One region of the Halobacillus sp. A1-3 genome, then DNA from elsewhere that is predicted to be linked to it. Evidence: riboswitches for the same ligand, from Rfam matches in the RefSeq annotation. Region 1 holds a riboswitch; each other region holds the start of a gene.
What was found. Region 1 has a riboswitch for cobalamin ahead of ACRYKC_RS09825 (DUF4430 domain-containing protein). Riboswitches for the same ligand answer to the same signal wherever they lie in the genome.
Positions count from the first base shown of each region.

Region 1 (3,139 bases):
AAAGGTGAATTTAATAATAAAGTACCAATATTGACCCATGATGAGATTGGTGAGCTCGCTATGGCTTTCAATCGGATGGGAAGGCAGTTGAAATATCATATCAATGCGTTGAACCAAGAGAAAGAGCAGTTGTCAGGAATCTTACGCTCAATGGCCGATGGAGTTATTACGATTAACCGAACAGGAGAGATACTAGTTACCAATCCTCCTGCCACACAGTACCTAGATGCTTATGCATTTGAGCATAAGGAAGATATTAGTGATGCCCAAACTCTTCCAGAACCGTTAAAAGCTTTGTTTAAAAAGGTAATTACCAATGAGGAAGAATCGATGACGGAAGTCACTCTCCAAGGACGTTCATGGGTGATCATTATGACACCGCTTTATGATAAAGCAACCGTACGCGGTGCCGTGGCGGTACTGAGAGATATGACGGAAGAACGTCGATTGAATAAATTACGAAAAGATTTCATTGCAAATGTATCTCATGAGCTGAGAACTCCCATTTCTATGCTTCAAGGATATAGTGAAGCAATTGTAGATGACATTGCCGAAAGTAAAGAAGATAAAAATGAGCTCGCACAGATTATCCATGAAGAATCATTGAGAATTGGACGATTGGTTAATGAGCTTCTTGATCTTGCTAGAATGGAGGCAGGACATATTCAGCTCTATATTGAGTCTGTAGATATCCATCCGTATATGAATAAAATCATTCGTAAATTCCAAGGAATTGCAGACGAACGAGACGTAGATTTAACGATGAGGGTTGATCAGGAGTTTGAAAGACTTCCTTTCGATTCCGACCGAATCGAACAGGTGTTTACAAATCTAATTGATAACGCAATAAGGCATACCCAACCTGGAGGAAAAGTAGATGTCGCAGTAGACCATATTAATGGTGACTGGATAGCCTCTGTTCATGATTCTGGACAAGGTATTGCCGAAGAAGATCTTCCTTTTGTTTTTGAGCGTTTTTATAAAGCAGACAAGTCTAGAAAACGAGAAAGTTCGAAACAGAAAAAAGGCACAGGGCTTGGTCTTGCGATTGCTAAGAATATTGTAGAAGCTCACCATGGGACAATCAGTGTTCACAGTAAGTTAGAAGAGGGAACTACTTTCACCTTTAGAATACCGAAAAATCTTGAGTTGACAGAATATTAGATTGCTTATTTTTTAAATATCATGTAATGTTATAAATGAACTTCATACGAAAGATTTTGGGTGCCTGAGAAGGCTTAAAAGGGAATCTGGTTAAAAGCCAGAACTGTCCTCGCAACTGTAAGTGATGACGAAAGGGAAATTCCACTGTGCATGACGCATGGGAAGGATCCTCAGTAGGTAGAAACACAAGTCAGTAGACCTGCCAAAATCTTATGTTTCAAAGCTTCGGGGATTGAGCGTTTGAGACAACCGATTGGTCCTATGTAATAAATAATAACCTTTCTGGTTTGTCTTAAGCTTGTCCTTTTAACAAAGGACAAGCTTTTTTGATAGTTACATAGCCTTGTGTTGTCTTTATGCCCTTTCTTAAAAGTGATGAAACCATTATATCAAAAGAAAAGATAGGGGGATTGAAGATGAAAAAGATTTATGTATTTTTAGTTGCTGCTCTACTTGCCATCGGGGTAATAAGTGGATGCGGGTCGCAGCAGACTGAGAAAACAGAAGAGGCAAATGCAAGTCAGCAAGAGGAGAAACAGGAAGTTACTTTAAAGGTGGAAATTTCTAAAAACAATGGCGAAGAAGTGCTCGCTGATCAAGAGATTTCTGTTGAGAAAGGTACGACATTGATGGAAGTGATGAAAGATAATTTTGAGGTAGAAGAAAGTGATGGCTTCATTAACAGCATCGAGGGAATCGAGGGCAATCAAGAAGAAAAAATGGCCTGGATGTTTACGATAAACGGAGAGGAAGCCATGGTAGGTGCAAATGAATATGAAGTGGAACAAGGAGACGAAATTGTCTTTGACTATCATTCGTGGGAATGATTAAATGAATACTTATAAAATTACTCTTATAGCGATGTTAGCAGCTTTGGCAATTGCCGGAAGAATTGCGCTAGCAAGTTTACCTAATATTCAGCCGGTTACTGCCATCATTATTTTAACTTCGTTTTGGCTTGGTCCATTAGCTGGGGTGATTATGGCGTTACTCACTACAACAGTTTCTAATATGCTCTTAGGGATGGGCGTGTGGACCATATGGCAAATTACTGCTTGGACAGTAATTGGACTTATTGCTGGTTTGCTGGGTAGATTTTGGCCTCGATTACCTTTGTGGGTTCTAACCGCTTACGGGGTATTTAGCGGGTTATTTTTCGGACTCGTCATTTCTTTAACGATGCGAACGATTGGACAGCCTTTTTGGGCGTATTACCTGGCAGGCTTACCTTTTGATTTGAATCATGCGGTTGCTAATGCTGTATTTATTTTAGCTCTTTCTCCAATCCTTGCAAAATTGTTTAAAAAATACGAGAAGAGAAATGGACTACAAGACACGCCACGCCCCTAATCTTATGTTGGGGATTAATCCCATTCTTAGTAACGGATCCATCAATATTTCGTAAATTAGCCTATACTCCAATCAAATAGTAAATTACGACCTAAAGCCTGAGGATTCCTTAGGCTTTTTTCTTTGTTGGTTTTAGTTACCTTAAAGATACCCTGGTGTACTCCTGCATTTGTCTTTATTATTCCAGGTTTTTAACACTGTCCAATTTCTATTTCTTTTTTTATGAAGGCATATTAAGATAAAGATGTAACTTTTTACATACATATACGACTATTTCTATAACCAGGAGGTACCTGTAGTGAAAAGGTTTTTTGATGATCTTTATGACAAGTATCATAAAGATCTATTTCAATTTATTATTTACATGGTAAAGGATCGTGATTTAGCTGAAGACCTTGTCCAGGATGTTTATATCAAAGTTATCAAATCTTACCAATCCTTTGATGGAAGAAGCAGTGAAAAAACGTGGTTGTTTTCCATTGCACGCCATGTAACGATTGACTATTTTAGGAAGCAGAAAAGAAAGCGGAATCGAATCATGGATTTTTTTGATTGGAGCGAAAAAGGAGAAAAGATTCAAGATACAGATACCTTGCCAGAGGAAGTAGCCATTCAAAATGAAGAA
Region 1 is NZ_JBPCEO010000004.1:386,492-389,630, reverse strand. Features, by position in the region: gene ACRYKC_RS09830 (ATP-binding protein) at 1-1,164, shown strand, start outside; cobalamin riboswitch at 1,206-1,385, shown strand; gene ACRYKC_RS09825 (DUF4430 domain-containing protein) at 1,581-1,991, shown strand; gene ACRYKC_RS09820 (ECF transporter S component) at 1,996-2,514, shown strand; gene sigX (RNA polymerase sigma factor SigX) at 2,813-3,139, shown strand, end outside.

Region 2 (3,139 bases), on a different contig from region 1:
CGCATTTTAGTACCGAAAATGTTTCGTTCATTGGCACGTCTAAGAGTTTCATCTAGATCATGAATTGGTTTCATAAGCTGTACGCCATTTTCTTGTTCAGCGAGCCCTTTATCCACTTTCAGAAAAGGGACAACCCCTTTATCGGCAAGATAGTCTGCTGTATATTGCCCTTCAATTTCTCGATCCATCGTTTGCTCAAATAGAATGGCACCGAGAATCTGATCGGAATTGAAAGACGGGGACGTAATGATTCTTGTACGCATCTGGTGGACAAGATCGAACATTTCGTCTTCACCAGAATAGGAATCCTCTGGAACTCCATAAGCAGCTAATGCTTTAGGCGTGCTACCGCCACTCTGGTCCAGGGCTGCGATAAATCCATTTCCACTTTTGACCTTATCAAATTGTGCTTGATTCATCTGTTACACTCCTCCTTTTTTATGGTCCACTATACTCTTCCCATTCACCCACTATTTGTAACACGAATCGTGTTTCCTGGAAAGAAATATCCATAGGTTAAGATGGTTCAGAGGAATCGTATAATATTTCATCCGCTTTATTTTCTGCTTCTTGTTCAGGGAGCTTTTCAATGATTTCGAGCATTTTATTCGTAATGCTTTCAATCTCCCGGCGGCTGTAGCCAAGTTCGTTCATAGCAATTGTTGTGTAAGCAAGAGAGTCACTTTTATCCACGATCGTTCCTCCTTCTATTTATTGATCTCTTTTAGTGTGCGCGATTTATGGTCTGCTATTACCAATATCTTCATTACTCTGTGAGTCAAGAGATCGAGTGACTTTATATCGTAGTAGGGAGGAAAACGGATTCACTCCTGTGGGATGAACATGCTAGGCGAGATCCTGGAAGACTTAGTGTGAGGAGGGTCAGCACATGTCCATGGAAAGCGAGGTGATCTTCCATCCACCATCATTAACATTAAAGTATCGAAACTGAGCTTCTGGATAAGGTGGCTTAACTGATTAATAATTTCTTCAATCTAAGTAAAATTTCCCGACAAATTTTCAGAAAAAGTGAGCAAATTCATTCACTTTCGTTTACAATGAAAAGTAATTACATATTGGAAAAGTAGGCGCGATTGAATTATTTCAATGGCTTAAAAGGGAAGTTGGTGCAAATCCAACACGGTCCCGCCACTGTGAAAGGGAGTAACTTTGCCGGTCCACTGTGCTTAGTACGCATGGGAAGGAGCAAGGAAGCAATGATCTGAAGTCAGGAGACCTACCTGCTTTTTACACCAATATAACCTACGCGGATAGGGAGGTGTGTCGGAAGATCAGGAGTCCTTTCTATACATAGTGGTCTCATGACGGTACACATCTTTTTATCAAAAGATGTGTTTTTTTGTGTGTTCAAATAACAAAAGGAGGATTTAAGAATGAACCATTTTTGGAAGAAATTATTATCTTTATTTCTTGTTATCGGCTTATTAGCTGGCTGTGCTCTTGGGGGGGATAAGGAAGCCGGATCGACAAGTGAAGATTCACAAGACCAGCCAGAACAAGCGAATAGCGGAGAAGAAACAAATTCGTCTTATCCGCTAACTGTGACCGATGCGTTGGGGCAAGAGGTGACTTTTGAAAAAGAACCTGAGAAGATCATTAGCACGATTCCGAGTAATGGGGAGATCCTTTTTACACTTGGCCTTTCTGAAGAAGTTGTCGGCGTAAGTGATTATGCAAATTATCCTGAGGAAGCCACTCAAAAAGAGAAGATCGGCGGTCAGGATCTAAATGTAGAGAAGATTCTTTCCTTAGAGCCTGATTTAGTCCTTTCTCATGCATCAGGAGCGCACAATTCTGAACAAGCTTTAAAGCAGATTCGTGATGCTGGTATAAAGGTGTTTGTTGTACAGGAGGCTACGTCTTTTGAAGCGGTGTATGAGAGCATTCAAACGATTGGAAAGGTTACGGGAGCTTCTGAGAAAGCAGAAGAAATTGTAACTGGCATGAAAGAAGATTTAGAAGCGATCAAAGAGAAAACCAGTGGAATAACTGAAGAAGATAAGAAAGAGGTTTTTATCGAAGTATCACCTGCTCCCGAAATCTATAGTGGAGGAAAGGAAACATTTTTAAACGAAATGCTTCAAGTCATCAACGCGAAAAACGTGGTCGGTGACCAGGAGGGCTGGTTCAAAATGAATAACGAGGCGATTGTCGAATTACAGCCAGAAGTTATCATAACTACGTATGGCTATTATACAGAAAATCCGAAAGAAAAAGTGCTTTCTCGTGAAGGTTGGGATTCTGTGCCTGCGATTGAACAGGAACAGGTCTATGATGTCCATTCGGATCTCGTTACACGTCCTGGACCTCGCTTAGTTGAAGGAGTAAATGAACTTGGTAAAGCAATATATCCAGAAGTTTTCAGTGAATAGACCTTTTCAATATACTTCTAGTTCGTTATTTTTGGTGTTTTGTATTTTTTTAGGAACATCTATAGGAAGCGTATCTATTTCATTTGAGGTCATTGCTCGTATTATAGGCGAGCAATTGCTTCCTTTTTTACATATGGCAGAAGGTGTCGATGACATGCAGAAGGCGATTATCCTGAAAATTCGCCTGCCTAGAGTGATTCTGGCTGCGCTTGTCGGAGGGGCGTTGGCCATAGCGGGAGCCGCATTTCAAGGCCTTTTGAAGAATCCGCTGGCCGATCCTTATACGTTAGGAGTTTCTTCAGGTGCTTCTGTCGGAGCAGTTGCTGTGCTTTTTTTAGGAATCACTTTACCCTTTGCAGGGGGATTTACCTTACCAGTTGTTAGTATCATAGCAGCTATTACAACGATTTTTCTTGTCGTTGGATTTACTAGATTGGTCGACCGTTCCATGTCGATGATGACGGTTATCTTAACAGGAATTATCTTCAGTTCCTTCTTAGGGTCACTGATTTCGTTAATGATTGCGTTGACAGGAGAAGAGCTTAGGCAAATTGTGAACTGGTTGTTAGGCAGTGTAGGAATGCGTGGCTGGAATTATGTTTATTTGATGCTCCCTTTTTTCATAGTGGGTATAGTTCTCTTGCTGGTTTCGGGTCAGGAATTGAATGCGATGACATTTGGAGAAGAGCGCGCAAAGCAGTTAGGCGTCCATGTAGACCGTCAAAAGTATATCGTTTTAATTGCGG
Region 2 is NZ_JBPCEO010000003.1:101,875-105,013, forward strand. Features, by position in the region: gene ACRYKC_RS05935 (fructose bisphosphate aldolase) at 1-419, opposite strand, end outside; gene ACRYKC_RS05940 (hypothetical protein) at 517-693, opposite strand; cobalamin riboswitch at 1,070-1,259, shown strand; gene ACRYKC_RS05945 (ABC transporter substrate-binding protein) at 1,395-2,393, shown strand; gene ACRYKC_RS05950 (FecCD family ABC transporter permease) at 2,350-3,139, shown strand, end outside.
Region 2: another riboswitch for cobalamin. It lies ahead of ACRYKC_RS05945 (ABC transporter substrate-binding protein); the one in region 1 lies ahead of ACRYKC_RS09825 (DUF4430 domain-containing protein).

Region 3 (3,139 bases), on a different contig from region 1:
AAAAGCAGCCACTCATTCAGGGTTGCATGAACACCCAGAGGTCGACCACATGCTCGGTGAGTTTTTATGGAACATTAAAAGTCAGCCATAAAATCAAACAAAAAACCAGGACCCCAAATCGGTCCTGGTTTATTTTCGTTGGAAAAATTCAAAGAAATCAAGAAATGCTTGAAACATGACCACAGATTGAAAAGTCAGCAAGCTTAAAGCTGTCAATGAAAAGAAACCAATAAAGATAAACCGCATGGAAAAAATCGCATGTACCCAGGCCATCATTATCCCTCCTCATTGTTTCACTTTATGAGTGATTTAAAATAATCATACTCCCTTTTCTCCAAAAGGCAAGAGTTTTTTATTTTTGAAAGATGAACACCCACATGAATGTAAGCGCCTGTTTCAAGTCATCTGTAAAGTGTTCAATAGCCTCAGGTTCTACTCCCCTTTTGTAAACGCCGTGACCATTCAGAACGCGCCAGCCTGTTTCTTCAGCCATTTTTTCAAGCTCCCACGGCATCATCGTATTACATACAACCTTCTCTCCGTAAACTCTACGATAACTGTTAACTCGCGGCATTGCTGTTGGTCCCAAAATGCCGACACAAAGCTTTCCACCTGGTTTAAGTACACGCTTCATTTCTTCCAAACCTACATAGGGTACCTCTGTCCACTCCAGCGAATTAACCGCCATAAGCCCATCAAAAGATTCATCTTGAAAAGGAAGTTTTGTTAGATCTCCTTGTACAAAAGACAATCTATCCGTTTCTAAACGCTTATTTGCCCTTTCTATCATGTCCTGTGATAAATCAAGACCTGTGACACAGTACCCTTCTTTATAAAGCTTGTAAGCCCCATAACCATCGCCACAGCCAAGGTCAGCGATGTGATTTCCTATTTCTATGTGCTGCTTAATAAATGGAACAATTGTCTTCCGGCTTCCTTCCTCCCACATCCCCTTGCTCTTGGAATTCCAGAACTCAGCCTTGTCATTCCACACTCTTTCAGCCTCTACGTGCCAGTTGAATTGTTCAGTCATTCTTCTCCCCCTCAGTCTTCTGCAATCTCTTAGCTTCTTCAATTATAATGAAAACCAGATGGAAATAAAAAAATTTCTTTGCTTTATAAAGGCGTGACTCGAGGATTTTGCGACCTATCTATAAATCTTATGGATTGCATCTTTGATTCATCTTCGATATGATAACAACACAATATAAGCTAAAAATATTTACATTAACACTATATATAGTATCCGCGAACAGAAGATGCCAATAGGCTTAATAGGGAATCCGGTGAAAATCCGGAGCTGCCCCCGCAACTGTAAGCACTCGCGAAATGGATGATCCACTGTGCAACGTGCACGGGAAGGACCAGAGTAGAATCGAGTGCGAGCCAGGAGACCTGTCTTCGTTCGCAGAAGTTTCAACTTCTTCGGGGATTGAGGAGATGAGACGATGGAATAAAGATCCTTACGTGCCCCTTCTTTATTTCATGGTTTCATCCGCTCAATTGTTGAGCGGATTTTTTTATTTTCGAGAGGGACTACAATAAGGAGTGAAATCATGACTGTAATTACTTATAAACCGAACTGGACGGAAAAGCTTAATGACCTTCAGCAAGTCTTCCCGACTGTAGAATTAAGTCGAATAATAGATAAAATCTCAGGATTGGGCCTTAGTGAAATGAACGAATCGGAACAAGTAAAAGCTCTAATTCTTGAATGCTTATCAGAGATGGATGAAACAGAACCAGAATGGACTTACGTAGCAAGCCGCCTTCACTTAAATCATCTTTATGAGACGTCTTTAAATAACCGAGGACAGGAAGAACCCTACGAAAACTTCTTCCATCTGATTGAAACTATGATTGAAGAAGGCATCTATACACCAAAGATCCTTACATATTACGAAAAGCATGAGATTAAGCAGCTCGAAGCAGCGATTGTGCCAGAAAGAGATCACTTTTTTACGTACATTGGACTCAAGACGCTAAGCGATCGTTATTTAGCTTGTTCCAAATCCAAGGAAACGTACGAATTGCCACAAGAAAGATTTATGATTATCGCGATGATGTTAATGGCTCAAGAAGAAAAAAGTCATCGACTAGCACTTGTAAAGGAAGCGTACTGGGCTTTAAGCCAATTATATATGACTGTTGCCACCCCAACACTTGCGAATGCAGGAAAGCGGTACGGACAATTGAGCTCTTGTTTTATTGACACCGTTGATGACAGCCTCCAATCGATTTACGACAGCAATACGGATATCGCCAACCTTAGTAAACACGGCGGCGGGATTGGAGTGTACTTAGGCAAAATTCGCAGCCGCGGAAGCGATATTCGAGGCTTTAAAGGAGTCTCATCAGGAGTTCTACCGTGGATGAAGCAGTTGAACAATACTGCTGTTAGTGTTGATCAATTAGGGCAGCGGCAAGGGGCTGTCGCCGTATATTTAGATGTTTGGCATAAAGATATTTTTCCGTTTTTAGATAGTCGATTAAACAATGGTGATGAGCGCCAGCGAACCCATGACTTGTTTACAGGCGTTTCCATTCCTGACTTGTTTATGGAAGCTGTCGAAAATCGAGAAGACTGGTACCTTTTCGACCCTCATGAAGTGCGTCATGTTATGGGATTTTCCCTTGAGGATTCTTTTGATGAAAAACGAGGAGAAGGATCGTTCCGAAACAAGTATATGGCGTGCGTTGAACATCCCGAACTATCGAAAGAAAAAGTCCCTGCCATTGAAATTATGAAACGAATCATGGTTGGTCAATTGGAAACAGGAACACCATATATGTTTTATAGAGATGAAGTCAACCGAATGAACCCGAACCATCATGCAGGCATGATTTATTGCAGTAATCTATGCACAGAGATTACCCAAAACCAGCGTCCTACCATTCAGGAGGAACAATACGTTGAGAACGGAAAAATCATTTCAGTGAAATCACCCGGAGACTTCGTCGTATGTAATTTGTCCAGTATCAATTTAGGACGAGCTATTCCTGAAGGTGTTTTGGAACGACTGATCCCAATCCAAGTCCGCATGCTCGACAATGTCATTGATCAAAACACCATCCCTGTTCTTCAAGCTCAATTGACGAACCGGAACTATAGAGGGATAGGGCTTGGAACATTTGGCTG
Region 3 is NZ_JBPCEO010000008.1:190,711-193,849, reverse strand. Features, by position in the region: gene ACRYKC_RS15190 (alpha/beta hydrolase) at 1-91, shown strand, start outside; gene ACRYKC_RS15185 (hypothetical protein) at 130-273, opposite strand; gene ACRYKC_RS15180 (class I SAM-dependent methyltransferase) at 353-1,033, opposite strand; cobalamin riboswitch at 1,241-1,416, shown strand; gene ACRYKC_RS15175 (ribonucleoside-diphosphate reductase subunit alpha) at 1,557-3,139, shown strand, end outside.
Region 3: another riboswitch for cobalamin. It lies ahead of ACRYKC_RS15175 (ribonucleoside-diphosphate reductase subunit alpha); the one in region 1 lies ahead of ACRYKC_RS09825 (DUF4430 domain-containing protein).

Region 4 (3,139 bases), on a different contig from region 1:
TTTTCTTTAATCAGATCTAACCATGTGCTCACATCATTCTCCCCTCTCTATGAAACTTCGACTTTTTCAGACTTTTCTTATTACTTAAAAGTATAAGGGATGTTTTACCAAATTTATAGCGAGAGCCTAACTGGGATAGCGTTCCTTTACTAACTGTGGGAAGATGAAATAAAAAATGAGGTGATGGTTATGCCAAGAGTGACAGTCGTAGGAAGTATGAATATGGATTTGGTCGTATCCACAGATGTCATCCCGCAACAAGGGGAAACAGTGTTAGGCAACCATTTTGCGACATATCCAGGAGGAAAAGGAGCCAATCAAGCCGTCGCCGCTGCAAGACTCGGGGCAGATGTCCATATGATTGGAGCCGTCGGCAATGACGCCTTTGGAAAAGAATTAATAGAGGGATTAAAAAAGGAAAATATTAGAACCTCAGGTGTTACAGTATTTTCCAATAAAGCAACAGGTACAGCAACCATTCTTCTTTGCGAGAACGACAACCGGATTATCGTAGCTCCTGGTGCCAATGCTGCCCTTACTACTGCCCATATCAACGAGCAAGCGGAGCAACTGCAGAAGAGTGATATTATTCTCATGCAGCTAGAGATTCCATTGGAAACAGTAAGTTACACTGCGAGTCTTGCGAAAAAGTGGAACATCCCAGTTTTACTTAATCCAGCTCCATTTCAATGGATTCCTGATGAACTTTTACATAACTTGACCTTCATCACTCCGAACGAAAAAGAATGGTCGTCTATGCATACAAAGAGAGACATTGAGGCTTTTAAGAAGAAGTTTATTGTGACGGAAGGTGCAAGAGGCGTCCGTTACTTCCCTAGGGGCAAAGAGATCCATATCCCCGGCTATTCGGTTTCAGTTAAAGATACGACTGGCGCAGGAGATACATTTAACGGTGCTTTAGCTGTAGGAATCGCTTCTGGAAGAACAATCGATGATTCACTTAATATGGCAAATGCAGCTGCTGCCTTATCGGTCACAAAGGAAGGCGCACAGACAGGAATGCCAACGATGGCAGAGTTAAAATCATTTATGGAGAATTAGATAGTAGGTAGATTAACCGATTAACCCCCTCAGGTCATCCAAATTCTGGATGACCTGAGGGGGTATTTTTTGGATACAATAATTCATTCTTATCTCAAAGCTGCACGGCTCTGCCGGTGTTGTTTCCTGGATGGAGCTGTATCAAATAGTCTTTTTTCTTCATCTGTTTGAGGCGTGACAGCTGGCACAACAGTCGGTGATCCTTTTGCATCCACAGCTACCATCGTTAAGAAAGACTCCGTTGTCATCACTGTTTTGCCTTTCAATAGGTCATCGGCATACACCTTTACATACACCTCCATGGACGTACGCCCTGTCCATGTAACACTTGCTTCTAATGTAAGTGCATCCCCTACTTTAGCTGATGATAGAAAATCTACCGAATCTATGGACGCTGTCACCACTACACAATTGGAATGTTTCATGGCTGTCAAAGCAGCGATTTCATCAATATATGCCAGCACTTTCCCACCGAATATTGTATCTAGATGATTGGTATCTGGCGGCAGCACGAGACGTGTTTGTTTCATTTTTGAATAACTTACAGGTAATGGTTCCATTTATTTGTACCTCCATATTTTGTGTAAAAAATAAAACGCACCTTCGGTAAGAAGATGCGTGCGATTACAAGGATAAATACTATGAAACCAAACCTGGTGGCATAGATCGATTCACGTAACACCCTCCTATCTCCCGTAGGAATTCATGTTCTTCTCTATGGCAGGTCTCCTGGCTTAGATTCATCAGCTCATAACCCTTCCCATCTTAAAGACAGTGGTTTGTTATGACCTTCCTCTATACAGTGGCGGGACCGCGTTGGATTTTCACCAAACTTCCCTTTTCAGCTTCTCTACGAAGCCACCATAGAGCGTATTTAATTGTCTAGGAGAATATCTCCATAGATCAACTATCTCATATAGTAGAATGATTCGCCATTCTTTTCTTGAATAAATTACCACCTCAGGTCATCCAGAATCTGGATGACCTGAGGTGGTATGTGTTTGGTATATTTTGGATGACCTGAGGATCTATAATTTACCAAATCCCGGTCTATTCTTTTATGATCTTGCTTTCATATGGTTGGAGGTCAATTTCTCCGTGTTTTTTGATCTCATCACTATGGTTCATGACGAATAGATACGAACCTTCCTCCGTCTCACGGCGATACACTTCAACATTTTCATCCGACTTCTCATATCCGATGGAATGGTCTTCAACTACCTTTTCTGCTATCACATCTAGAGCAGCTTCATCGAGTCCTCCTCCGATGTAATAGACGGTTCCTTCCCCGAAGTCGTTTTTCGTAACTGCGGCGTAGTCACTATAGAATTGATCCTGATAGCTGTAGAGAACGTCTGCTGTTTCTGGCACAAGCAGGTCACGCCACACCGAAATATGTCCAGGTACAGAAGCGAATTCTCCTTCGCCTTTCAATTCCAATGCATGCGCTTTTGTTAAGGACTCGATCTCTTCAATCCTTGCACCAACTAAATCACGGACCAGTCCCGGCTGAACTTCACCCAAGCGAAGGTTGTTATCTTTCCCTTTTAACCCTGTACGGTAGGAAAAGATAACAGTTCCACCGCGCTCAGCAAAGGCACGCAAACGATCAGCCAGTCCTTCATCCATCACTTGCATAACGGGCACCACAACAACTTTATAAGCATCAATGGCGCGATCAGCAGGAATGACATCAATCCGGCTGTTTAAGTTATAAAATGGACGGTACAGTCTCAACAGTTCTTCATTAAAATCAAAGTCTTTGCTTTGAATCTGACCGCGCCATGACCAGATATTATCGTAATCATAGAGGACGGCGATGTCTGATTGAATCTCAGAATTCAAGACGTGCTCGTAATTTTTAATATCTCCAAACAAGGATTGAACTTCCTTATACTTTCTTCCGTACACATTGTCATGGTCAACGACCCCATAGCAAAATTGCTCGGCTCCTTGAGTCATACCACGCCAGCGGAAGTAAAGCATGTTGGAGCACCCATGAGCAAAGGCCTGGTAGGACCACATCTTCGCCTGGTTCGGTCTTGGCAGATAGCCAATCACATCATGCCCTTGTGCG
Region 4 is NZ_JBPCEO010000009.1:171,557-174,695, reverse strand. Features, by position in the region: gene ACRYKC_RS16455 (FAD-binding oxidoreductase) at 1-32, opposite strand, end outside; gene rbsK (ribokinase) at 184-1,062, shown strand; gene ACRYKC_RS16445 (acyl-CoA thioesterase) at 1,152-1,622, opposite strand; cobalamin riboswitch at 1,765-1,943, opposite strand; gene ACRYKC_RS16440 (beta-galactosidase) at 2,113-3,139, opposite strand, start outside.
Region 4: another riboswitch for cobalamin. It lies ahead of ACRYKC_RS16445 (acyl-CoA thioesterase); the one in region 1 lies ahead of ACRYKC_RS09825 (DUF4430 domain-containing protein).